One region of the Peribacillus sp. NPDC096540 genome, then DNA from elsewhere that is predicted to be linked to it. Evidence: riboswitches for the same ligand, from Rfam matches in the RefSeq annotation. Region 1 holds a riboswitch; each other region holds the start of a gene.
What was found. Region 1 has a riboswitch for thiamine pyrophosphate ahead of ACQKMR_RS07855 (ABC transporter substrate-binding protein). Riboswitches for the same ligand answer to the same signal wherever they lie in the genome.
Positions count from the first base shown of each region.

Region 2: linked by a shared signal. The riboswitch ahead of tenA (thiaminase II) and the one ahead of ACQKMR_RS07855 (ABC transporter substrate-binding protein) in region 1 are both predicted to bind thiamine pyrophosphate.
Region 3: linked by a shared signal. The riboswitch ahead of tenA (thiaminase II) and the one ahead of ACQKMR_RS07855 (ABC transporter substrate-binding protein) in region 1 are both predicted to bind thiamine pyrophosphate.
Region 4: linked by a shared signal. The riboswitch ahead of thiC (phosphomethylpyrimidine synthase ThiC) and the one ahead of ACQKMR_RS07855 (ABC transporter substrate-binding protein) in region 1 are both predicted to bind thiamine pyrophosphate.

Region 1 is NZ_JBNNTG010000005.1:222,695-228,445, reverse strand. It holds gene ACQKMR_RS07870 (ABC transporter ATP-binding protein) at 1-620, opposite strand, end outside; gene ACQKMR_RS07865 (ABC transporter permease) at 604-1,386, opposite strand; gene ACQKMR_RS07860 (thiamine-binding protein) at 1,383-1,667, opposite strand; gene ACQKMR_RS07855 (ABC transporter substrate-binding protein) at 1,679-2,674, opposite strand; TPP riboswitch at 2,819-2,928, opposite strand; gene ACQKMR_RS07850 (protein-glutamine gamma-glutamyltransferase) at 3,146-3,967, shown strand; gene rarD (EamA family transporter RarD) at 4,125-5,054, opposite strand; gene ACQKMR_RS07840 (amidohydrolase) at 5,134-5,751, opposite strand, start outside.
Region 2 is NZ_JBNNTG010000002.1:201,405-207,155, reverse strand. It holds gene ACQKMR_RS03075 (ABC transporter ATP-binding protein) at 1-651, shown strand, start outside; gene ACQKMR_RS03070 (GDSL-type esterase/lipase family protein) at 743-1,444, opposite strand; gene ACQKMR_RS03065 (N-acetyltransferase family protein) at 1,676-2,182, shown strand; gene ACQKMR_RS03060 (Spo0E family sporulation regulatory protein-aspartic acid phosphatase) at 2,279-2,470, opposite strand; gene ACQKMR_RS03055 (Fur-regulated basic protein FbpA) at 2,744-2,932, opposite strand; SAM riboswitch class I at 3,110-3,214, opposite strand; TPP riboswitch at 3,363-3,467, shown strand; TPP riboswitch at 3,543-3,632, shown strand; gene tenA (thiaminase II) at 3,751-4,440, shown strand; gene thiW (energy coupling factor transporter S component ThiW) at 4,456-4,977, shown strand; gene thiD (bifunctional hydroxymethylpyrimidine kinase/phosphomethylpyrimidine kinase) at 4,946-5,751, shown strand, end outside; gene thiM (hydroxyethylthiazole kinase) at 5,749-5,751, shown strand, end outside.
Region 3 is NZ_JBNNTG010000036.1:14,316-20,066, reverse strand. It holds gene dmpG (4-hydroxy-2-oxovalerate aldolase) at 1-729, shown strand, start outside; gene ACQKMR_RS23345 (2-keto-4-pentenoate hydratase) at 726-1,499, shown strand; gene ACQKMR_RS23340 (MFS transporter) at 1,718-3,076, shown strand; TPP riboswitch at 3,540-3,668, shown strand; gene tenA (thiaminase II) at 3,823-4,506, shown strand; gene ACQKMR_RS23330 (ECF transporter S component) at 4,521-5,105, shown strand; gene ACQKMR_RS23325 (ABC transporter ATP-binding protein) at 5,118-5,751, shown strand, end outside.
Region 4 is NZ_JBNNTG010000049.1:5,935-11,685, reverse strand. It holds gene ACQKMR_RS25565 (glycerophosphodiester phosphodiesterase) at 1-411, shown strand, start outside; gene ACQKMR_RS25560 (hypothetical protein) at 741-1,199, shown strand; gene ACQKMR_RS25555 (PdaC/SigV domain-containing protein) at 1,588-2,484, opposite strand; gene ACQKMR_RS25550 (histidine phosphatase family protein) at 2,587-3,120, shown strand; gene ACQKMR_RS25545 (HAD family hydrolase) at 3,302-4,090, shown strand; TPP riboswitch at 4,240-4,356, shown strand; gene thiC (phosphomethylpyrimidine synthase ThiC) at 4,490-5,751, shown strand, end outside.

The sequences.
Region 1 (5,751 bases):
GTTGCTGGTTTTGCTGATAACACATATATTCTATCGGAAAGAAATACCGCTTCATCAATGCTATGCGTAACAAAAAGCACCGACCTCCGATTTTCTTCCCAAACAGACATCAGCCATTTTTGCATTTGCAATCTTGTCAGTTCATCCAAGGCAGAAAAAGGTTCGTCAAGGCACATCAATTCCTGTGGGCTTAATATACTTCGAATAAACGCAGCTCTTTGCTTCATGCCGCCAGATAATTCGTGCGGATATGCTTTCTCGTACTCTTCTAATCCGGCTTTCATCAATAGAGCCTTTGCCATCTCTTTGTCTTTAACACCCGCAAGCTCGCTTCCAAGCAAAACATTTTCTAATACCGTTCTCCAAGGTAAAAGGGATGGCTGCTGAGGCATATAACTGATATGACCCTTTAAGCCATTTATTTTTTTACTGTCCAGTGAAATGATGCCTTGATGCGGCTTCAAAATGCCCCCGATTAAGTGGAACAATGTACTTTTACCGCTACCAGATGGCCCAAGGATTGTTACAAACTCTCCATCATCCACATGGAAATTTATATTCTCTAAAATATTCTGTTTACCATCGAAAGAAATAGAGACATCTTTAATTTGCAGCTTCATCCTTTTCACCCTCCTTTCTCTTCCATGAAACAAAGTATTTTTCAAGTAAGGTAATGATTCCAAAAAAGAGAAGGCTCAGTCCCATAATGATAAAAATGGCAACAAACACCCGATCTGTCCTAAATGAAGAGGATGCGAGCGTCATGTAAACACCTATCCCCGATTTAGCCCCAAGCCATTCCGAAATAACCGCGCCCATTACACTGTATGTGGCCGAAATTTTCAGGCCAGAGAAAATGAACGGAATCGAGTGAGGAAGTTCCAGCTTCCAAAAAAGTTGCATTTTCCCCGCTCCCATCATCTTGAAATAATGCTTAAGTTCATATGGAGTCTGGCGAAAACCGTCCAATGAAGCAACAGCAAGCGGAAAAAAACATACGAGAGAAATCACTATCAACTTAGGCAGCATACCAAAGCCAAACCAAATCACTAGAAGCGGTGCCAAAACGATGATAGGAATATTTTGTGATAGTATGAGAAGCGGATAAACAGCATCTTTCACACCAGGAAAAAGGTGTAAGAGAGCCGCAATTACTAAGCCAATACAGCTTCCAATAAAAAAACCCGATAATGCAAGGTTAGTAGTTGATATAAGGTGTCCAAAAAGGCTGTGAAACGACTCTATTCCTTCGATAAAAATGGCAGATGGAGCAGGGAGTAGCCATTTTTCAACCTTTAATAAGCCTGTTGCTAACTCCCATACTATTAGCAACAATAATAAAAGAAAGAAGGGAGCCCCCTTCTTCCAAATCTTTCTTCCGCTCATGGCCGATATTTCTCCGTTAACGTATCCATCGTGATCCCGCTAGGCTGATACAATATTTTCACTTGGGATATGACGTTCGGCGAACCTATTTCAATCATTCTCACATTCATTTTTTCTATAACCGCCAGAAGCTCCGAAAGCTCACCTTCCATTGTTGTTTCAAGAGGGTGCACCTCGTACTTGACACCTGATTCATCTATGATTTTAATCGCTTCATCGACTAAAGGGATGACATTTTCCCCTTTAGGAATAATTTGTATACTAATTAATGAGTTTGCCATTGTAGTTCCTCCTATTTTGGTAAAAATTCATTGGTAAATGCTTTCTCCGGATCGAAATCACCTTCAAGAAGATTATTTTCAGTCATCCACTCACTATAATTCTTCCAAATTTCAAGCTTTTGTTCACCCCATCGCGGAGCATCATCCTGATACTTAGATGCAAGCCACTTCTGGCTTTTCTTTACTAGCTTTGTATCTAGATCTGGTGCAGCCTTGATTAAAATGTCTGCTGCATCATCCGGATTCTTAATAGCGAACTGGTACCCTTTCGAAGCTGCCTCAACGAATGCTTTAACCGTATCGGGATCCTCTTTAATCATCTTTTCATTTGTGGTCAAAACAGGTGTATAGTAATCGAGCTTATCTGAGTAATCGGTTAAGTAAACCATATTCACCTTTTCATTTCGCAATTCAGCCTCAACGCCTGTCCACCCATAATAAATCCAAGCGAAATCAATATCTCTTTTCACTGAAGTGAAAAAATCCGAGTCGCCTGTATTTACTATTTCCACTTTATTTACATCCGCATTTTCTTTTTTCATGAGAGATTCGATGATGGCCTTTTCAACTGGAGACCCCCAGCCACCATACGTTTTCCCTTCAAAATCCTTAGGTGTTTTAATATTTTTAGCCACAGGAGAAGCGAATCCAGAGGTATTATGCTGGATGACAGCAGCTAGCGAAACAATCGGCACACCTTGCACGCGGGCCTGTGTAATGCCCTCCTGGTAGCTCACGCCAAATTCTGATTTCCCTGAAGCCACAAGCTTATCAGCTCCCGCTTCACCTGGCATGATAATTTCTACATCCAGGCCTTGTTCTTTAAAATACCCTTTTTCCTTCGCTACATACAATCCTGTATGGTTTGTATTAGGTGTCCAATCGAGTACAACCGAAACCTTTTTTAATTCTTTATTGTCTTCATTTTTAGCTGATTCTTCCTTTTCAGTAGTGCCACATCCAGCTAAAAGGAAGAACAAAGTTAACAGTGGTAAAAATTTATTCACTATTTTCACTATTTTTTCCTCCTACACTTTATATAAGATCCATATGCCGAAACTATATTGGGCGCCAGGCCACATCCAAATAACAGATAAAAAAAACAAAAAAACGCCCGAGGATGAATTCGGACGTTAACATACAAAACAGAAAGTCAGTCATAATATGTTCCCTCCGCTGGCATCATCCAGATCAGGTTCAAAGAGTCAGCATCTAAAGGACACAATCTCAGCCAGCAATACCGGCCCCCCTACATTTCTTGCACATATGAACTTTTCTCTCTCATTATATCAATTCATACAGAAAAGGGAATACTAATTTGCTTCTTCTAACGATTGGCCATTCTGATCATCCTCAGTAATAGGAATTAATTTGATCAGTATTGTTCAACAACTCATATAATAATTATTACACTGTAGCTAGTTCTTGACCTACTTGTATTAATCATTTAATTTTGTGACCAAGAGGTGGATATGATTATGATAAAAATTAATCAAAAATGGTTAGATGTCAGTCAAATCCAACCAGGTATATTATCTGAAAAAGCATTAGAAATTCTCCATTTAATGTGGAGATATCCTAATATTTTTGTATATAAGACAATGGAAGATCTTAAATTTGATCTAGAGATGAGGCTGCAAGTCATTCAAGCTGCCGTTTCGTTAGATAAGAGTAATCCTGAATTTACATCACTCGAGGATTCTGTATGCAATGAACAATATTGGCGACTTACAAAAGATGGGGCCTTCGAACTTAAGCAAAGGGTACCCCCTCATGTAGCACTTGAAGATATTTTCATAAACGGAAGTCTTTACGCTTTCGAATGCGCGACAGCGATAGTCATTGTTTTTTTAAAAGCTATTTTAGATTCGGCTGGTCCTAAGAATTTTGACCGTCTTTTTTCAGGCCTTACTCTTTATGACTGGCACTATCCGCAGAATCTGATTATTAGAATACATGAAGGGACAGATTATGTACCAGGCGACTGTGTTTACTTCAAAAACCCAGATTACGACCCTGCCACTCCAGAATGGCAAGGGGAAAATGCGATATTCCTTGAAGAAAACCTCTTTTATGGCCATGGGATTGGGATTACAGATCAACAAGGAATCATCAATGAATTAAATAGCAATAGAAAAGGGAATGCCAGCATATCAGCGTTCCTAACACAGCATATTATACGAATAAATAGTTCCCACTATAAACAATTCAAGCAAAATACCCTCCGTAATAACCCCGTATCTGAGTGCCTATCGAATATGATTGTTTCTGAAATAGGCTCGATAACTTATCTTTCGTAGCATTAACAGTTTCTCTTTAAAGAAAAATAGAATTTTCATATTGAAGATATAGATTTTGAATCTCCATTTAATAGCTTTTGAAACTCGACCTTCACTGATGAGTATCACTATAAAAAAAACGCTTGGGAGATGGATTTCCCCAAGCGTTTTTTTCTATTTATGCACCAAAATTTCTTTTTTCTTTAAACCTACGGGCCCCTGCCTTACCCCATTTTGTAATGGAAAGCGTATAAACCACTAAGGCAGACCAAATGAATAAAAAGGCTAAAAGATGTGCTTTTGTAAAACTTTCATGATAGACGAATACCCCGATTAACAAGGTTAAGGTTGGAGCAATATACTGAAAAATGCCAAGCATCGATAACGGTATCTTTTCTGCCCCTTTTGCAAAATATAATAGTGGTAGGGCTGTGACAACACCACCGCCAATTAACAGCAAGCTTGTGCTCCCTGAGGTTAAAAATTGTGATTCGGTTTGGTACATCAAATATATCAAGTAACCCAGAGCAAGAGGGGTTATCATCATCGTTTCGAGTGTCAGCCCGATTGCTGATTCGGCCTTGATCATTTTTTTTGCTAGACCATATAACCCAAATGTCATGGCTAAGGCTAGAGAGACCCATGGGATCGTACCGAAATGAATACCAAGTATCAATACACCGATTCCGGCGAGCAGGAACGACACAATCTGTGCCCCGCTCAATTTTTCCTTTAAGACTATTACTCCCAATAAAACACTGACTAGCGGATTGATATAATAGCCGAGGCTCGTGTCGAGAATTCGGCCTGAATTAACAGCCCAAATGAACACTCCCCAATTAGCTGTAACAAGCAGTGATGCCGTAAGCAATGCGGCGAATAATTTTGGGTTTCTCATTATGTTTTTGACATAATCCAGAAATGCATGCCATTTTTTCATAAACATCAATAAAACAAGCATGAAGACGAAAGACCATAACACCCGCTGAGCTAAAATCTCTATTGCACCAACTCCCTGAAGGAACTTCCAGTAAATTGGTACAACTCCCCACATTAAATAAGAAAGGGCGGCATATATCGCCCCTTCTTTTTGTTCATTTACTTTCATAACCTGCCTTCTTTCTAATTTCATTCCTTTATCGAAATCCTATTAATATTTTGCTTATCTATTCCATGTTTTGCAACTGTTATTTTTTATCATACATTATTCGGTCGTCAATGACCGTCATGACCGCTTCCACTTTCAGAAGCTCATCTGGATCTATAGCTAAGACATCCCGGTTAAACACGGTAAAATCGGCGTCGTACCCCTTTATGATCTGACCTCGCTGGTTTTCAAGACCAATCGCAGCCGCACTGCCTTTTGTATAAAGCGCGAAAGCGTCATAAACAGAAAGCCTTTCATCCATGCCGTACACTGTCCCATCATCACTGTTAATCTTTCGCCTTGTAACAGCTGCATGAATCCCCAAAATTGGATTTAATGGTTCAATCGGTGCATCTGACCCTCCCGCACAAATGATCCCCAGCTTCAAATACGTTTTCCAGGCATATGAGGATTCCAATAATTTTGCTGAAACCTTTTCTTCCACCCACGGAAAATCAGAAGGTACGAAACCTGGTTGAATATCAAAGATGACCGGTAGTTTTGCAGCCCGCTCCAAGAGTTCTGGACGAACAATCTGTGCATGTATGAGTCGGTCCCGAAGACCCTTTTTAGGTGGAAAAGCTTCAATCGCATTCAGGACATATTCAAATGCGAGATCACCAATGGCATGAACAGCAATCGGCATATCAGCCTGACG
Region 2 (5,751 bases), on a different contig from region 1:
GTAACAGCTCTTGTCGGCTCTTCTGGTGCAGGGAAATCGACAATTACAAGCCTTTTAATCCGATTTTATGATCCACAACAAGGAACAATCAAAATGGATGGTCTTGATATCCGTGATGTGTCGCTGAAATCTATACGTAGCCAAATGGGGATTGTTTCTCAGGATATCATTTTATTCAATGGTTCAATCCGGGATAACATCGTTTATGGAAAACTTGATGCAACAGATGATGAAATCACTGAATCGGCTAAAGCAGCCAATGCTCATGACTTTATTAGTGCCTTTCCGAATGGTTATGATTCTCAAATTGGAGAGCGAGGCGTCAAACTTTCAGGAGGACAAAAGCAGCGAATCGCTATTGCTAGGGCACTTTTGAAGAATCCGCAAATCATCATTCTCGATGAAGCGACAGCAGCATTAGATACAGAATCCGAGCATTTAATCCAGGAAGCATTGTCACGTTTATTAGTAAATCGGACTTCAATTGTCATTGCGCATCGATTATCAACCGTTCAAAATGCGGACCAAATAATTGTTCTTGAAAAAGGCAGGGTCCATGAAAAAGGAACGCATGAACAGTTATTGACAAGTAACGGCAGATATAGGCAGCTTCATGACTTGCAATTCCCTCAATTGAAGGCCATAACGTAACAACTATACAACTGCCTAAAGAAACAGGGTCCGATTTATATATAATAAGCCATGTGTACAGAAATATTGCTTCTGTGCACTTTTTTTGAATTTATTTAAAATTATAACTATCTAAAATCCGATTGGTAATGAGCTGATACCCTTTTTCATTTGGATGAATTTTATCACTGAAATACTCTTTTTTCTTTTTATTTTCAAACAGATCATTAGTAGGGATAAATATCATTCTTTTATCCTCTTCTACTACTTCCTTTACTGATTGGTTATAATCATGAATGTGCTTTTCAAGCCTTTGATCATCTTTTTTTGGATTATACAGCCCAACTACAAGTATATCCGCTTTTTTGTTTTTCTTTAATAATGTAGAAAGGATCTTATGTAGATGGTCGATATACTCTCGTTTACCATCATTTATTTTTTGATCACTTATTTTTTTCAAGTTACCTCCATTACTGTTAATCAAGTCGTTTGTTCCAATATATACGATAAACGTGTCTGCTTTGTCCAGTTTCGTTTTAATTCGATTATCTTCAAGCTGATCAATGACACCCTCTGTTTCCTGGCCTTTAATACCGTAATTCCAAAAACGGACTTTTTGCTCAGAATCAGGGTTATTCAATTCATCCTCCAGACCTTCTACATAACCTCCCCCATCCTTATCACCTTTTCCATAGGTTAACGAATCTCCAAAAGCCATCACATCTTGCTCATCTTTCGACTCTGAAGCCTGAAACATAGATGCAACAAAACAAATTACTAGTACAATTACAGATAAACCTACTATTTTTTTCATTTGTTTCTCCTTTTGTATTTACTATGAAGTTTTTTATCTTTTAATTACCCCAAAAAAGAATATACTTAACATGAAAAAAATGAATTGTCAGAAAAACTGAAAAAAGTGTATGATACAATAAAAACATTCAATGAAACGGGTTTTCGTCAACCTCCTTTTATTCATAAATAGGGTAATAAGAATCCCATGTTTCTGGAGATTGTATACATAAAAAGGATAGGAGTTAAAATGATGGATGAGTATATAGAGTTTAGGGAAGCAGAACTAACAGATTTACCAAGAATAGTCGAAATATATAATTCGACTATTGCTTCAAGGATGGTCACTGCAGATACAGAACCTGTTTCAGTGCAATCAAGGCTTAAATGGTTTGAGGAACATCATTCTGAAAGACGACCGCTATATATTATTACATTCGAAGGAAAAACAGCTGGATGGATGAGTTTTCAATCTTTCTATGGTAGGCCAGCCTATGATTCTACTGCCGAGATCTCCATATATATTGATGATTATTTCCGGGGAAAAGGAATCGGACAAATTTCGATTCAAAAGGCAATTGAAGTGAGTCCAAAATTAGGTGTTAAGACACTACTTGGTTTTATATTTGCTCACAATACACCGAGCCTAAGACTTTTTTCTAAATTTGGTTTTGAAGAATGGGCGCATTTACCTCAAGTTGCCGAGCTTGATGGTATTGAACGGGATTTAGTCATCCTTGGTAAGCGTATTAATAATTAATATTTGAATTTCATTACTTAAAAGCTATTGCCTTCATTCAGCAGTAGCCTTTTTTAGTTTAAATGAAGGAATCTATTTTAAAGTCAATGACGAAATTTAATAATCACTATGAACTTTCTTAAACGAAAAATATTCTGATTTTCTTTTATTTGTTATAGCATTTAACAGCGAATCCAATTCTTGACTTGCTTGAACAGTTAGAAGGCTTGTAAAACCATAATCTGCTGCCAATTTAATCATTTCCCGTCTCTTTTCTTCTATTCTTTCTACGGTTATCTGTGGGGGCATCTATAGTCACTTCCTATTTATTCAATTTTCTTACACCTTTTATGATAATGAAATTAGTAGTTAAAATCAACCATATATGGGAATTAAAATATGTTATTACACAAGGTAAATGTGACAAAAAGCCTATTTCACTTCCTGTTTGTGTCTTTTTTGTGACATATTGATTCTAGACAAAAATAAAAAAGCATTCACTCATATACCCTGCGAATGCTTTAATAATATTGATCAGATTAATTAATATTTTAAGATAGTAAAGTATTCTAAGAACTCTTACTATGTCATCCACTCTGAAGGAGACTCGATATTAGGTCTATTAATTACAATCTTATATTCATCTTCAAGCACTTTTAATGGAACATCATATAGATGTCTTTCATCAGAGGTTTTATAAACTCCATTCGCCAATAACTCTTCAATCAACAATGCCTTCCTTTGTTCAATTCTCTTAAATAATTCTGCCATGTAAATGGCTCCTTCCCTTGTCTTCATGAGCTCAATTTAATATGAGCTAAATTGCAGTAATAGATTTCATTTCCACCAATTTATATTTACCTTTTCTATTATGTCACTAAACGTTATTTCACAAAAATAAAAGCCACTTCTAATTCAAGAAGAGGCTTACAGTAGTCCGTTCGGCTCTTCTTATCTTCCAAGCGTATGCTTGTTGGATGTGGCACAGTTCCCAAAATGGGTCTGCTGCCGAGGTTTCTTTGGGCCAAGTCCCTCCACCTCTCTGGATAAGAATTCAATATATAAAAGATGTAGAAATGATTTTATCCCAATATTCTTCAAAAGTCAATTACCCGGTTCCCCCTTCTTTTGATAGGTGCCCCATTCAAATTCGGGTTGCAATTTCCTGGCTTTCTGATATGATGTCAGTAATTACATACATTAACACCACTAGGGGAGTCTTTTTTTAGACTGAGATGGAATTTGTTCCGGACCCTTTGAACCTGAACTGGATCATACCGGCGGAGGAAAGTGGACGATATCGTCTTTAAACACATGACTTTATCCATCTACCCGTTCCGTTTTTCAGGAGCGGTTTTTTTTTAGATGAAAAAATGAATACTTAGACTGCTAGGGGAGCTCTTTTGCTGAGAATTAAACCCTTTGCACCTGATCTGGTCGTACCAGCGGAGGGAAGCAGGCTGTAAGAAGGAATTTGCTTCTTCCTCGGTAACAGCCGCTTTCCTTCAGAGAGCGGTTTTTTTATTGATCAGATAGTGTATGCACACTTTACAATTTTAGTAAATTTTAAATTTCAAGGAGGATGAACCATGGAGAATACCAAATTAGAAACCTTCAGTGATAGACTTCATGAACGTGCAAAAGGAATCTGGAAAAGGAACCATACACATCCCTTTGTTCAGGCTATTGGAGATGGGACGCTTTCAGAAAAGAAATTTGCCTATTACCTAAAGCAGGACTATATCTACCTTATGGATTATTCCAAACTCTTTGCTTTAGGAGTCATCAAAGCTCATAATCTCGAAATAATGGCTAAGTTTGCAAGTATTTTGAATGAAACCCTTCAAGTAGAAATGGATATCCATCGGAATTATGCTTTGGAATTCGGAATCAGCTCAATGGAATTGGAAAATACAGAACCTACTCCGACCACCCTAGCCTATACGGGTTACATGCTAAATGCAGCTCAGCATGGGACTTTGGCCGACCTAATCGCCTGCCTCCTTCCATGCGCTTGGGATTATTATGAGATCGGTTTGCTATTAAAAGAACAAAATGGTGAAGCATTGGAAAACAATCGCTATGCTGATTGGATTAGATCATATTCATCTCCTGAATTTGGTGAAGCTCACAAGTGGCTGATTGCATTGCTAGAAGAGTTATCTGAAGGAATGCCTGAAAAAGAACTTCTTAGATTAGAGAAGCATTTTTTGGTGACTTCCCGTTATGAATATTTATTCTGGGATATGGTTCAAAATGAGCATGATTGGCCACTGTAGGGTGTTGGCATGATGATGAATCCAATCAAGAAAATGACGCTGACTGCAATGATCGCGGCTATTACGACTCTAACCAGTTCATTTATTTTCATCCCGGCCGGATTTGCAAAAATCTTTCCTATTCAGCATCTGGCAAATGTCATGACAGCCGTTTTATTGGGGCCAGCATATGCGGTAACACAGGCTTTTTTAATTTCCATCATTAGAAACATGGTAGGTACCGGTTCTATATTTGCCTTTCCTGGCAGCATGATTGGAGCCCTTTTGGCTGCCGTTCTCTATCGCAGAACGAAAAGCATGGAATTCGCTTGCTTAGGAGAAGTTTTTGGGACCGGTATTCTAGGATCTCTTGCCTGTTACCCACTCGCTGTACTATTTTTAGGGGAAAAAGCAGCTCTTTTCGGTTTTTTACCGGCTTTTCTACTTAGTTCGTTTGTGGGTGCTACTCTAGCATTCATATTATTAAAAACACTTTTGAAAAATCATTATATAAAGGGGTTTTTTTATGAAAACAGCTCTAACCATCGCAGGCTCTGACTCTGGGGGCGGTGCGGGAATACAAGCCGATTTAAAAACATTTTCTGCACATGGGGTTTTTGGTATGTCTGTCATAACAGCTGTAACGGCACAAAATACAATGGAGGTCCGTTCAGTACAGGCTATCGATACAGCTATTATCACGGATCAAATTGCAGCTATCTTTGAAGATATACACGTCGATGCAGTAAAAATAGGTATGCTTGGATCAAAAGATATAGTTGAAACAGTCGCTGCGTCTCTTAAAACCTTCTTACCCGCCATCGTTATCCTTGATCCTGTGATGATTTCCAAAAGCGGCCATCATTTGCTCGATGAAAGAGCTATCTCTGCCTTAAAAACAGAATTGCTTCCGCTTGCAACACTTGTAACTCCGAATGTACCCGAAGCCGAAGTCCTTACTAGCTTGTCGATTCGAACGAAGCAAGATTTTTACGAGGCTTGTATATCAATTAAAGCACTTGGCGCAAAAGCGGTTTTACTTAAAGGAGGCCATTCAGCAGGGAATCCAAATGATCTTTTTTATGACGGAACCGACTTTTTCTGGATTAAAGGAGAACGCATTCATACAAAAAACACCCATGGGACAGGCTGTACTCTGTCATCCGCCATTACATCCAATCTGGCAAACGGACTTCCTTTAGGACAGTCCATTGAACAAGCCAAGACATATATTTCTGAAGCCATACGAAATAGCTTTTCACTCGGTAAGGGGCACGGACCCGTCCATCATTTTTATTCATTTTCAAAAGAAGAAAGGAGTGATTTAATATG
Region 3 (5,751 bases), on a different contig from region 1:
GCGGCTCATGTTGGAGCGAAAATGGCGCGGATTGCAACGCATGTTACAGAAGCAGATGTCTCAAAACAACATTTAGAATCTGCGAAACATCTCGGGATGGAGGCAATTGGATTTTTAATGATGTCTCACATGGCATCTGCAGAAAAACTCCTTGAACAAGCTATTTTAATGGAATCCTACGGAGCAGAAGCAGTTTATGTTGTTGATTCTGCAGGCGCTTTTTTGCCTCAGGAAGTGAGGACACGGATCCGATTGTTAAAATCAAAACTGAAGATCGATATCGGTTTTCATGCCCACAATAATTTATCTCTCGCTGTAGCAAATTCACTTGTGGCGATTGAAGAAGGAGCGAATAGAATCGACGGCAGCATTCGCTGTCTCGGTGCCGGAGCTGGAAATACACAGACGGAAGTGCTTGTTGCCGTACTTGATCGGCTCGGCGTCCGGACGGATATTGATATGTACAAAATGCTTGATCTTGCAGAGGAAGTCGGAAATACGATTATACCGAAGCCGCAGGAAATCACTGATTCGAGTTTAATCATGGGCTATGGAGGTGTTTACTCTAGCTTTTTATTGCATGCAAATAAAGCAGCGAAAAAGTATGGAGTTGACGCCCGGGATATCTTAATTGAGCTTGGACGACAAAAAGTGGTTGGTGGGCAGGAAGATACAATCATTGAAGTAGCTGAACAAATGGCACTACAGAAAGAAGGGACTATAAAATGAAACTAGTACAACTAGCCAAACAGGTAGCTGATTCGCAAAAAAGAGGCCTTGAAATGGATAAAATTACATTAAGCAACCCGGAACTAACAGTAAATCAAGCGTATGAAATTCAGAAATTGAGCATTAATGAGACAATCACCGATAAAAACAAATTTATCGGTTGGAAGATGGGATTGACAAGTAAAGCTAAACAACAGCAAGTAGGGGTAAAAGAAGCAATATATGGCAGGCTGACATCTTCTATGGAATTACAAAAACCATTTTTAAAAGTGGGGGAATTAATTCATCCGAGAGTTGAACCCGAATTTGCTTTTTTGTTCAAAGAGGAACTGAAAGGTACAAATATAACAGCTAAAGATGTCTGGCGGGCTGTTGAATGTGTGTTTCTTGCTTTGGAAGTTATCGACAGCCGATATAAAAACTTTTCTTTTACACTGACCGATGTGGTAGCGGATAATGCATCCTCAGCCAAGATTCTGCTTAGCAACCAGGCCTATTCACCCTATCATACGGACTGGGCTCAAACTGAGGTTAAGCTCTATCAAAATGGTGAAATACGAAAGAAGGGTCGGGGAGAAGCCGTACTGGATCATCCGATTCATTCGATTGTGGAACTTGTTAAGATGATTGATCGGGAAGGACTTTCTATCCAATCAGGAATGATTGTTTTAGTAGGTGGGATAACAGATGCGGTTTCCGTACAGGCAGACGATGAAATAGTAGCAGATTACGGTGATTTAGGAAAACTTTCATTACATGTTACATCTTAATATAAAGCATAGGAAGCGTTATAAATGCAATTTGTAAGGACGAGAATTTGTACGAAGAAGTTATGATTTGAAGAGTTACTAATGCGAGGGAAAGATAGTATGATGATTTCTACATTCAAATAAGTGATTTTACGCTTTGGTAGATTAAATGTGCGTTAAGAAGATATTTTAATTAAGCCAATCAAAACTTTAATATCGAATTGTATGGAGGGATTTAATTGCGTAAAGTTAATGCTTCAGAAGTAGTCGGTAAAAGTAAATTTGGCCGTTTTCACTTAATAGTCTTTTTGTGGTGTTTGTTCGCAATTACCTTCGATGGATTTGATATAGCTATGTACGGAGTAGGTTTACCTTTGATGATGGAAGAATGGAACTTAACGCCAATTGAAGCTGGAGCAATAGCAAGTTATTCTTTGTTCGGAATGATGGTGGGAGCCCTCATCTTTGCACCCCTAGCCGATAAAATAGGCAGAAAAAAGGTGCTAGCTATTTGTATATGTATATTCAGTGTTTTTACCTTAATATCAAGTTTTGCTCCAAACCCTACTTTTTTCTCAATTGTGCGTTTTATAGCAGCTTTGGGAATGGGAGGATTAATGCCAAACGTAATCTCTTTAATGGCAGAATATTCACCCAAAAAGAACAAGGTACTTATTGTAACAACTATGTACTGTGGCTATTCTATTGGAAGCATTCTCGCTTCTTTAATTGGAATGTATGTGATGGAGCAAATGAGTTGGAGGGTTTTGTATTGGATCGGAGCCCTTCCACTACTGGCATTACCTTTTTTCATGAAGCAATTTCCTGAATCCCTTTCCTATTATATTATTCGACATCAAGGGGAAAAGCTTGCTGGAATTTTGAATCGCATTAATCCTCAGGGTAACTATAAAGAAACAGACGATTATGAATTTGCCAAAGCTCAAGAAAGAGCAAAAGGTTTTCCAGTTAAGAAACTCTTTAAAGAAAAGCGTACTCTTAGTACGTTTGCGTTTTGGGTAGCTGCCTTTAATTGTTTACTCATGGTATACGGACTGAATACATGGTTACCAAAAATCATGCAGCAGTCAGGATATGGTCTTACGTCAAGCTTATCTTTTAACCTTATATCAGGGATAGGACAAATTGGTGGTTCAATAATAGGAGGATACTTTGTTGGAAAAATTGGTCATAGGAGAGTATTAGTTTCTCTCTGCGCTTTAGGTACAATCTGCTTTGTAATTTTAGGATTAACCTCTAATGTAGTTGCTCTGTATATCCTTATTGCTTTTGGGGGTGCCTGTACAGTTGGTACAATGAATTTGGCAAATACGTATATTTCAGAGTATTATCCGCGGGAGATAAGAACAACCGGGATAGGTTGGGCTTTAGCTTTTGGAAGAATCGGTGCTATTGTTGCTCCTACTTTAATAGGTTTATTGCTGGCTGCAAAGTATTCACCTCAAAATGCATTTATGGCCTTTACAGTTCCAAGCGTAATGGCGGCACTGGCATTGTTGGTTGTAAGAGAAAAGTATGGTAGCTATGACAAAATACAGATAGAAGATATAAAATTAAAAGCAACATCAAATGTATAAATTTTAATATTGTACTTTGTTAATAACGTATAATAGTTAGTAGATAGCCTATATGTCAGGGAACAGTCTGTATGACTGTTCCCTGACATATAGGCTATGTTTTACCATAAATATATAAGAAAATGAAAGAATTCACGAGTAAAACAGCAAAACTCACGAGTAAACTACGAAATGAGCTCCCTTTGGTCAAAGCATTTGCTTAGAAAGTTATTTATAGTTAGTATAATATAAATAAAATTGTATATTCAGAAAATTAAGGAGCGATGTTATGGGTTTAACAATCACTGATTGGTTTAATGGTATTAAACGGACGAGATAATAAATCATTATTAGATGGGCATACAAGATTGAAAGGCTATTAATCCAAAAGATAATCAACATCCTTGGTTAAAAACTTTATCTAATAAGTTTGACAATTAGATTTATCGTGTTAATATAAAGGCAAATGAACTAAATATACAATTTGTACCACTAGGGGTGCTTTATAGGTGAAAGTCAATTTTACCGCAGAAGCTGAGATTAAAGTATAACTTTAAGACCCTTAGAACCTGATCTGGTTTACACCAGCGTAGGGAAGTGGGGTCATGAAACAATACGTTTATGTATTTTTCAAGTACAACCACTTTCTTTACGTCGGTAAAGGAAGTGGTTTTTTATTTGCCCAAAAGAGGTGATTATAGGTTACCAATCATTATTTATCCCGTTTAATTGCTTAATAAAATACAAAAAATTTGGAGGTATAGAAAATGAAATTTTCAGAGGTCATTCGTAAAGAAGTAGATCATATTTGGGAAGCAAGCTTCAATCACCCGTTTGTTAGAGGAATTGGAGATGGCACATTGCCAGTAGAGTGTTTTCGTTATTATGTCATGCAAGATGCATATTATTTATCTCATTTTGCTAGAGTTCAAGCTTTAGGTGCAGTCAAAGCAACAGATTTACATACAACTAGTCGACTTGCAAGCCACGCACAAGGAACATATGAAGCTGAGTTAAAGCTTCATGAAAATTTTTCTGAGAGATTAGGTATTACAGAAGAAGAAAGGAAAAACTTTAAGCCTGCTCCTACTGCGTATGCCTATACATCCCATATGTATCGTGCCGCGTATTCTGGACATTTAGGGGATGTGATTGCGGCCATCTTACCGTGTTACTGGTTGTACTATGAAATAGGTGAAAAACTGCAAGGGTGTATACCTGATGAGCCAATTTATCAAGAGTGGATTGCAGCATACGGAGGAGAATGGTTCCGTACGTTGGTAGAAGAACAAATCGCGAGACTTGATGAGATCGCTGAAAAAGTAACGGAAGAAGATAAAGAAAGAATGAAAGAGCATTTTATCCTTAGCAGTCAATATGAATACTCTTTTTGGGAAATGGCTTATCGCTTAGAAACTTGGCCAGTGCATAAGGAAGAACTAGAGGTATAAAGGAGATTGAAACAATGAGAAAAGGGTTGAAATTAACGGATATTTTAGTCACGATTGTGATTGCCGTCGCATTTGGAATAGTCTATATCCTTTGGGGTTCGATATATTATTCCGTTAAACCATTAGGGTTACATCTAGATCAATTAATATATGGAATGTGGTTTATAGCAGGGCCCGTTGCCTTTTTAGTTATGAGGAAACCGGGTGTGGCTCTGTTGGCAGAAATCGCGGCAGCGTCCGGTGAATTCTTTTTAGGTTCACCGTGGGGGTTAACGGTACTCTTGTATGGAGTTGTACAAGGATTATTTGCGGAACTGGTGTTTATGGCGTTCAGGTATAAAAAGTTTAATATGTCAGTAGCTGTATTAGCGGCGATAGCTTCCTGTCTGGGATCGGTCCTCATGGATTTTGCGTACGGAGAAATTGGTGCCCTCTCTCTTTGGAATTTACTGTTATTTATGATTGCTAGATTCATAGGGTCCATTTTCTTTGCAGGTGTGTTTGCTTACTATCTAGTAAAAGTACTTGAAGCAACAGGAGTAACTAATCTTGTTCGTCCAGTATCAAGTAAAGATTATGCTGCACTGGACCAAAAGTAGAGGTTGATGACCATGGAACGAATCGTTCATGTTGATAAGTTAAGATTGAAATTCCCCGGTGATGAGTCCTTGATATTCAAGGACTTATCCGTCTCGTTTGGTAAAGGTGAAAAAGTTCTATTGTTGGGACCATCCGGATGTGGAAAATCCACACTTTTGCAAGTATTAAGTGGGCTAATCCCGCATTCCATTGAAGTCCCGATGAAAGCGGAAGAACTGGAGAGCCCTTCTTCATGGGGATATGTTTTTCAAGACCCTGATAGTCAATTTTGTATGCCATTTGTGGATGAAGAAATTGCCTTCGTCCTTGAAAACCTTTCCGTTCCTAAGCAGCAAATGAACGAGCGGATTCACAATCATATCCGGCAGGTAGGATTACACTTAAATGATATCCATACAAGTATTGATACATTATCAGGCGGGATGAAACAGCGCTTAGCGATTGCGTCAGTATTGGCACTTGAACCAGAAGTGATATTTTTAGATGAACCAACCGCTATGCTTGATCCGGTTGGAACAAAAGATATTTGGGATGTGTTAAAGGAAATTGGCAAAGACAAGACCGTTATTATCGTGGAACATAAAATAGACCATGTTTTAGAATTTATCGAACGAATTGTCCTTTTTAACGATAACGGTCAAATCA
Region 4 (5,751 bases), on a different contig from region 1:
GTTCTGAAAGATTATAAGATGGTAGATTCAAAGGGACGTACCAAAAATGTACTTATACAATCGTTCAGTAAAGAAAGTCTGTTGAAGGTTCATGATATGAATCCAAAGTTACCACTGGTTCAACTTTTCTCTTATAAGAATCAGGCAACTATTTCAGATAAAGAATTGGAATCTATTAAGGAATATGCCATTGGAGTTGGTCCGAATTTCACTAAGGTAGATGGACAATACGTAAAAATGGTCAGAAATCATGGTCTTCAATTCCATCCGTATACAGTAAATGAAAGAGCTGATATGAAAAAAGCTTTAGAATGGGGTGCAACTGGTTTGTTTACAAATAACCCTGATGTATTTAATGAGGTAATAAAAGAGTTTAAAAAAGAAAAACACAATAAGATAATGAGTAAATGAAGGATTAATTGAGAAGATTCATATATGCTTATTAGGAATCATCAATTATATAAAGTTATTCAAAGGTAGGCCTCGATTCTTCGGGGCTTTTTTTGTATTCTCGTTTTTTAGAATTTAAACCTATCCGAAACTTCATAAGAAGGATGCTATTATCGTACGTATTACATCGACGGCAATTTGCGGGTCAAATCTTTATAGTATTATGATATAGAAAAGAATAATTTGAGTTTTAAAAAGGAAATGCTGATAAGTGATCCTGAAAAAGAGTGTTTGATAAGAAAATGGGGCAATTTATTATATAATAATAGTGATAAAGGGAGGTAGGTCTGATGGTATATAATTCGGCAGCAGAACTGTGTGAAGGGTTTGAGGCAGTGTATCAGCCTATTCAAGTTCAGTTAACAATTGAGATTGTTGATAAGAGGTTTGGGCCTATAAAGGCGGAAGCAGAGATTGCCATCAAGCCTGTTGAGTCAAAGGGGTTTTTAGAGGTGCTTGTGGAGGATCTGGAATCGGAGCATATTTTTGCTGATGAAAATGGCAGCATATACGGAAGTTTTGGCATTGATCAGAGCATCCAAATTTATGATGAAGTTCTAGATATCATTCCGTTCGATGATCTAATCGGAAAAGAAAACTGGAAAGAGGCTGTCGATTCATTTATCACGGAAGAAAAGCTAAAAGGACAGCTGGAAAAGGCACTAAATAATTACCAATTCAGTGATATGAGTGGTAAATATAAATTCAGAAAAATATGTACGATTACGGAGCTCCAATTTTTGAAGTGAAAAAAAATAGAGAAGGTAAAAAGCCTTCTCTATTTTCATTATTCTTGGATCATATTAAAACTGTTTTGGTTAGCATAACAAGTCTTCTTTTCTTCGTATTCGGTCCCCTATCCATATCAGGTAAACCCTATACACTCCTTATTCTCGTCCTTTAACTAAGAACTTCTTCACATTATGTTTACATCAGATAAAAGGAAGTTCGACATTGGTTAAAAACATATTCCCATCAAATATCTATTATTAAAAAATCACTTTTTTGAATACGGTGGTAAGTATGCATGAAATCGCATCAGACTGTGAAATATGGTTCTATATTTTTCATCATTTGTTAGATATATTGAATGAAAGGTAATAAAAAAGCACAGGGGTCAGCCCCTGTGCGACGAAATTATTTATAAACCTTACTTGGGATTTTTACTGCAGGGCGGCCAAATGCATAAGGAGCCACTTCATATTCTTGGAATACGAGATAGATCCCCCCATTTGTATAATAGAACTGTGAATCCTTATTGACGGGAACATCGCTCTGCTTTTTAACATAATAACTATCTCTTTTCCTCATGTAGTCAAAAGCATATTTCTGCACCTTCGTATATTTCACTTTGGATGTGAGGATTTCACTGATTTTCACCTGTTTACCGGAGGACACTTTAAAATTATAGGATGTTGTGTATCCCATTCCATGAGCTCCACCGCTATAGGAGTAATCGTCAATGAGAATGCTTAGCTTTTCATCCTGGTTGAATTTCACTTTATACGAAATACTGTAACTATACTGGCAAGAGTATGGGGATTCTTTGCACCATTCCTCATTTTTATCTTTTTCCCTATCCTTTTTTGCTTGCAGATAAGAGGAATAGGCATCCTTGGCATGCTTAGTTAACACCTGATTAATTTTATCCTGAGCTGCTTTACTTTTAAGTCCTGATACTTGCGGATACGACAAGTCACTAATATTTTTATATTTTTTCTTGGTTATCTTCACATTGCTGAATTTTAAATATTTAGTAGATACATAGGCTTTTTTTCCATTGTACCGAATTTCCGACCAGCCGGATTTTGTTTTTGAATAAACGGTTACGGCTTTCCCTTTCTCCAACGATCCTACTTTTTTATAGCTGGTGCCGGGACCACTTCTAACAGATAAAGGGGAATTCTTCGTGTTCACCGTTGCGTTTTCTGTAGTGGCTGCGGAGACGGAGTCGATTTTTATCAGTAAAAAAGAGATGCATGTAAAAGTTAATGCGACAGCAAGGAAAATCTTAGTGAAATTCTTGGATAGCATTCAATTACCACCTTTGTATAATTTTTACATTACCTATTATATAAGTTGGTGGATCAAATAGAAAGTTAATTTTATAATTCAAAAGTTAAAGAGGAGAAAAAAATGAAAATTGGTTTAGTACGACACTTTAAGGTGGCACATGAATTCCCAACCGGAAAATATATGACGGCAGATGATATGAATCAATGGTTTAAGGATTATGATGCAGCAGATATTATTTATGGGACAACTTTATTGGACGATGAGGAATGGAAGAGATGTTATTGCAGCGATATGTCGAGAGCGGTGAAGACGGCTAAGCATATCTATCCTGGTGAGGTTAATCAGATGGAGGGACTTCGGGAAATACCATCTCCACCACTTAACGGGAAGGTTAAACTGCCATTCATACTTTGGGCCATTTGGATTCGCTGCTGCTCGGTGGTTAACAAGCAGACGAGAGCGGAGATTAAGATTGCTAAGAAACGGATCAATAAAGTATTGGATGGGCTTCTCGTAAAAGGAGAGCAGGATGTTTTGATTGTGAGTCATGCTGCTCTCATGGTATATATGAGAAAAGAGCTGATCCGACGGGGATTCACAGGTCCAAAGTTTAAGATTGCTAGTAATGGAAAGTTATATGTGTTCGAAAGATAATAAGGAAAAACACGCATGTCAACTTTTTTAGTTTTTATGAGTAAATAGGGTAAGCATTTTGATCTTTCAAAGAAAGATGAAGGCATTTTACCGATAATTATTCTTTTTCTAATGGTTGTGGTTTATTATTGTAATAGTGTAATTTTTTCGAATTCAATGGTAGGAAAAGAGGGGGAGCATTTTGGTAAAGGCAGTTTTTTTTGATTTAGATGATACGTTACTTTGGGATCAGAAGAGTGTGAAAGAGGCTTTTATAGCGACTTGCGAAGTGGCTAAGGAGAAATATGGTTTGAATGTGGATGAGTTTGAGGAAGCGGTACGGAAAGAAGCACGTGAGCTTTATTCTTCTTATGATACATATGAATTTACGCAAATGATCGGTATTAACCCTTTTGAAGGACTTTGGGGGGATTTTCGAGATGATCATAATGAATTCCGTAAGATGGCCGAGATTGTACCGGCTTATCGGAAAGAGGCCTGGACAAGAGGCTTGAAGGCATTAGGAATTGATGACCCGGCATTTGGTCTTGAGCTAGCAGAACGTTTCCCTGCTGAGAGACGGAAAAAACCATTTATTTATGAAGAATCATTCCGTGTGTTAGATGAGTTAAAAGGGAAATACAAATTGTTATTACTGACGAATGGTTCGCCTGAGCTTCAAAATACTAAGCTTGAAATCACGCCTGAATTAGTTCCTTATTTCGATCAAATCGTTATTTCCGGCGCGTTTGGACGTGGGAAACCGGATGCTTCTATTTTTGAGCATGCATTAGAAATCATGGAGCTTGATAAGGATGAAGTATTAATGGTCGGCGATAATTTAATGACGGATATCCTTGGTGCATCACGTACGGGCATTAAATCGGTTTGGATAAACCGTCATGATAAGGAACGGAATGAAGTCATCCCTAATTATGAAATCACGCATTTAGAGGAGCTTTTTCCTATCCTTGAGAGTCTGAAAAAATAACGGATATATCCCCTTCAGGTAGTAAGTTCAAAAAACTTAACTTGGAGGGGATTTTATTTAATTCAAAACATGGCATGAAAATAATAGGTCTTTGAAATTATTTACAAGTTAAAATGGATGGTATATAGTTACCTTGTAATAATTAATACTATTCAGACTAGGGGTGTCCAATAAAAGTTGGGCTGAGAGAGAAGCGCGTTAAAGCTTCTTAACCCTCAGGACCTGATCTGGTTCATACCAGCGTGGGGAAGTTAGAATCTACTATTCAATGACATTTAATTTGGTCATATCTGTAGTCATACTAACTTTAGCCAGGTCTTAAATATGAGACCTGGCTTTTTCGTGCGAAAATGGATTGGATTTTGTCCTTTTTAAACTAACTTAAAAAGGAGAAATGAAATCATGAGTAATTCAGTAAATGACATGAACGTTTCAATTATGTCCAATTTTGCAGGAAGTAAAAAAGTTTATGTAGAGGGGTCTAGACCGGATATAAAAGTTCCAATGCGTGAAATTCAACTGAGTCCAACAACAGGAGCATTTGGTGAAGAGGAAAATTTACCTCTACGCGTTTATGATACTAGCGGTTTCTATACAGATTCTGAGTATTCTATTGATATTCGTAAAGGTCTTGACCCTATTAGACGCAACTGGGTTCTTGACCGGGAGGACGTTGAAGAGTATGTGGGTCGTGAAATAAAACCCGAAGATAATGGTTATAAAAAAGTTGATTCTCATTCCAAAGCAGAAGTTTTTCCGGGATTGAAACGCAAACCCTTGCGTGCAAAAACAGAGAGGAACATAACCCAACTTCATTATGCTCGTAAAGGTATCATTACCCCAGAAATGGAGTTTATATCAATTAGAGAAAGTGTTTCAGCTGAGTTTGTACGAGATGAAGTAGCTAGCGGTCGGGCCATTATACCGGCTAATATTAACCACCCTGAAAGTGAACCAATGATAATCGGCCGTAATTTTCATGTGAAAATAAATGCGAATATTGGTAATTCTGCTGTTAGCTCATCCATCGAAAACGAAGTAGAAAAAATGACTTGGGCCACACGCTGGGGAGCCGATAACATCATGGATCTTTCTACAGGGAAGAATATACACACAACCCGTGAATGGATTATTAGAAATTCTCCTGTACCAGTTGGAACGGTACCGATTTATCAAGCACTTGAAAAAGTAGATGGAGTTGCTGAAAATTTAACCTGGGAAGTTTTTCGGGATACTTTAATTGAGCAGGCTGAACAAGGTGTTGACTACTTTACCATACATGCAGGCGTTCTTCTGCGTTATATCCCATTAACAGCAAAGCGGATGACAGGAATAGTTTCCCGTGGGGGTTCTATCATGGCTCAATGGTGTCTGGCTCACCATGAAGAAAGCTTCCTCTATACTCATTTTGAAGAAATCTGTGAAATCATGAAAACATATGATGTATCTTTCTCATTAGGGGATGGACTTCGTCCTGGATCTATTGCTGATGCAAACGATGAGGCACAATTTGCGGAATTGGAAACACTGGGTGAACTAACAAAGATTGCTTGGAAACATGATGTACAAGTTATGGTTGAGGGACCCGGTCACGTTCCAATGCATTTGATTAAAGAAAATATGGATAAGCAAATGGAAGTTTGTCAAGAAGCACCGTTCTA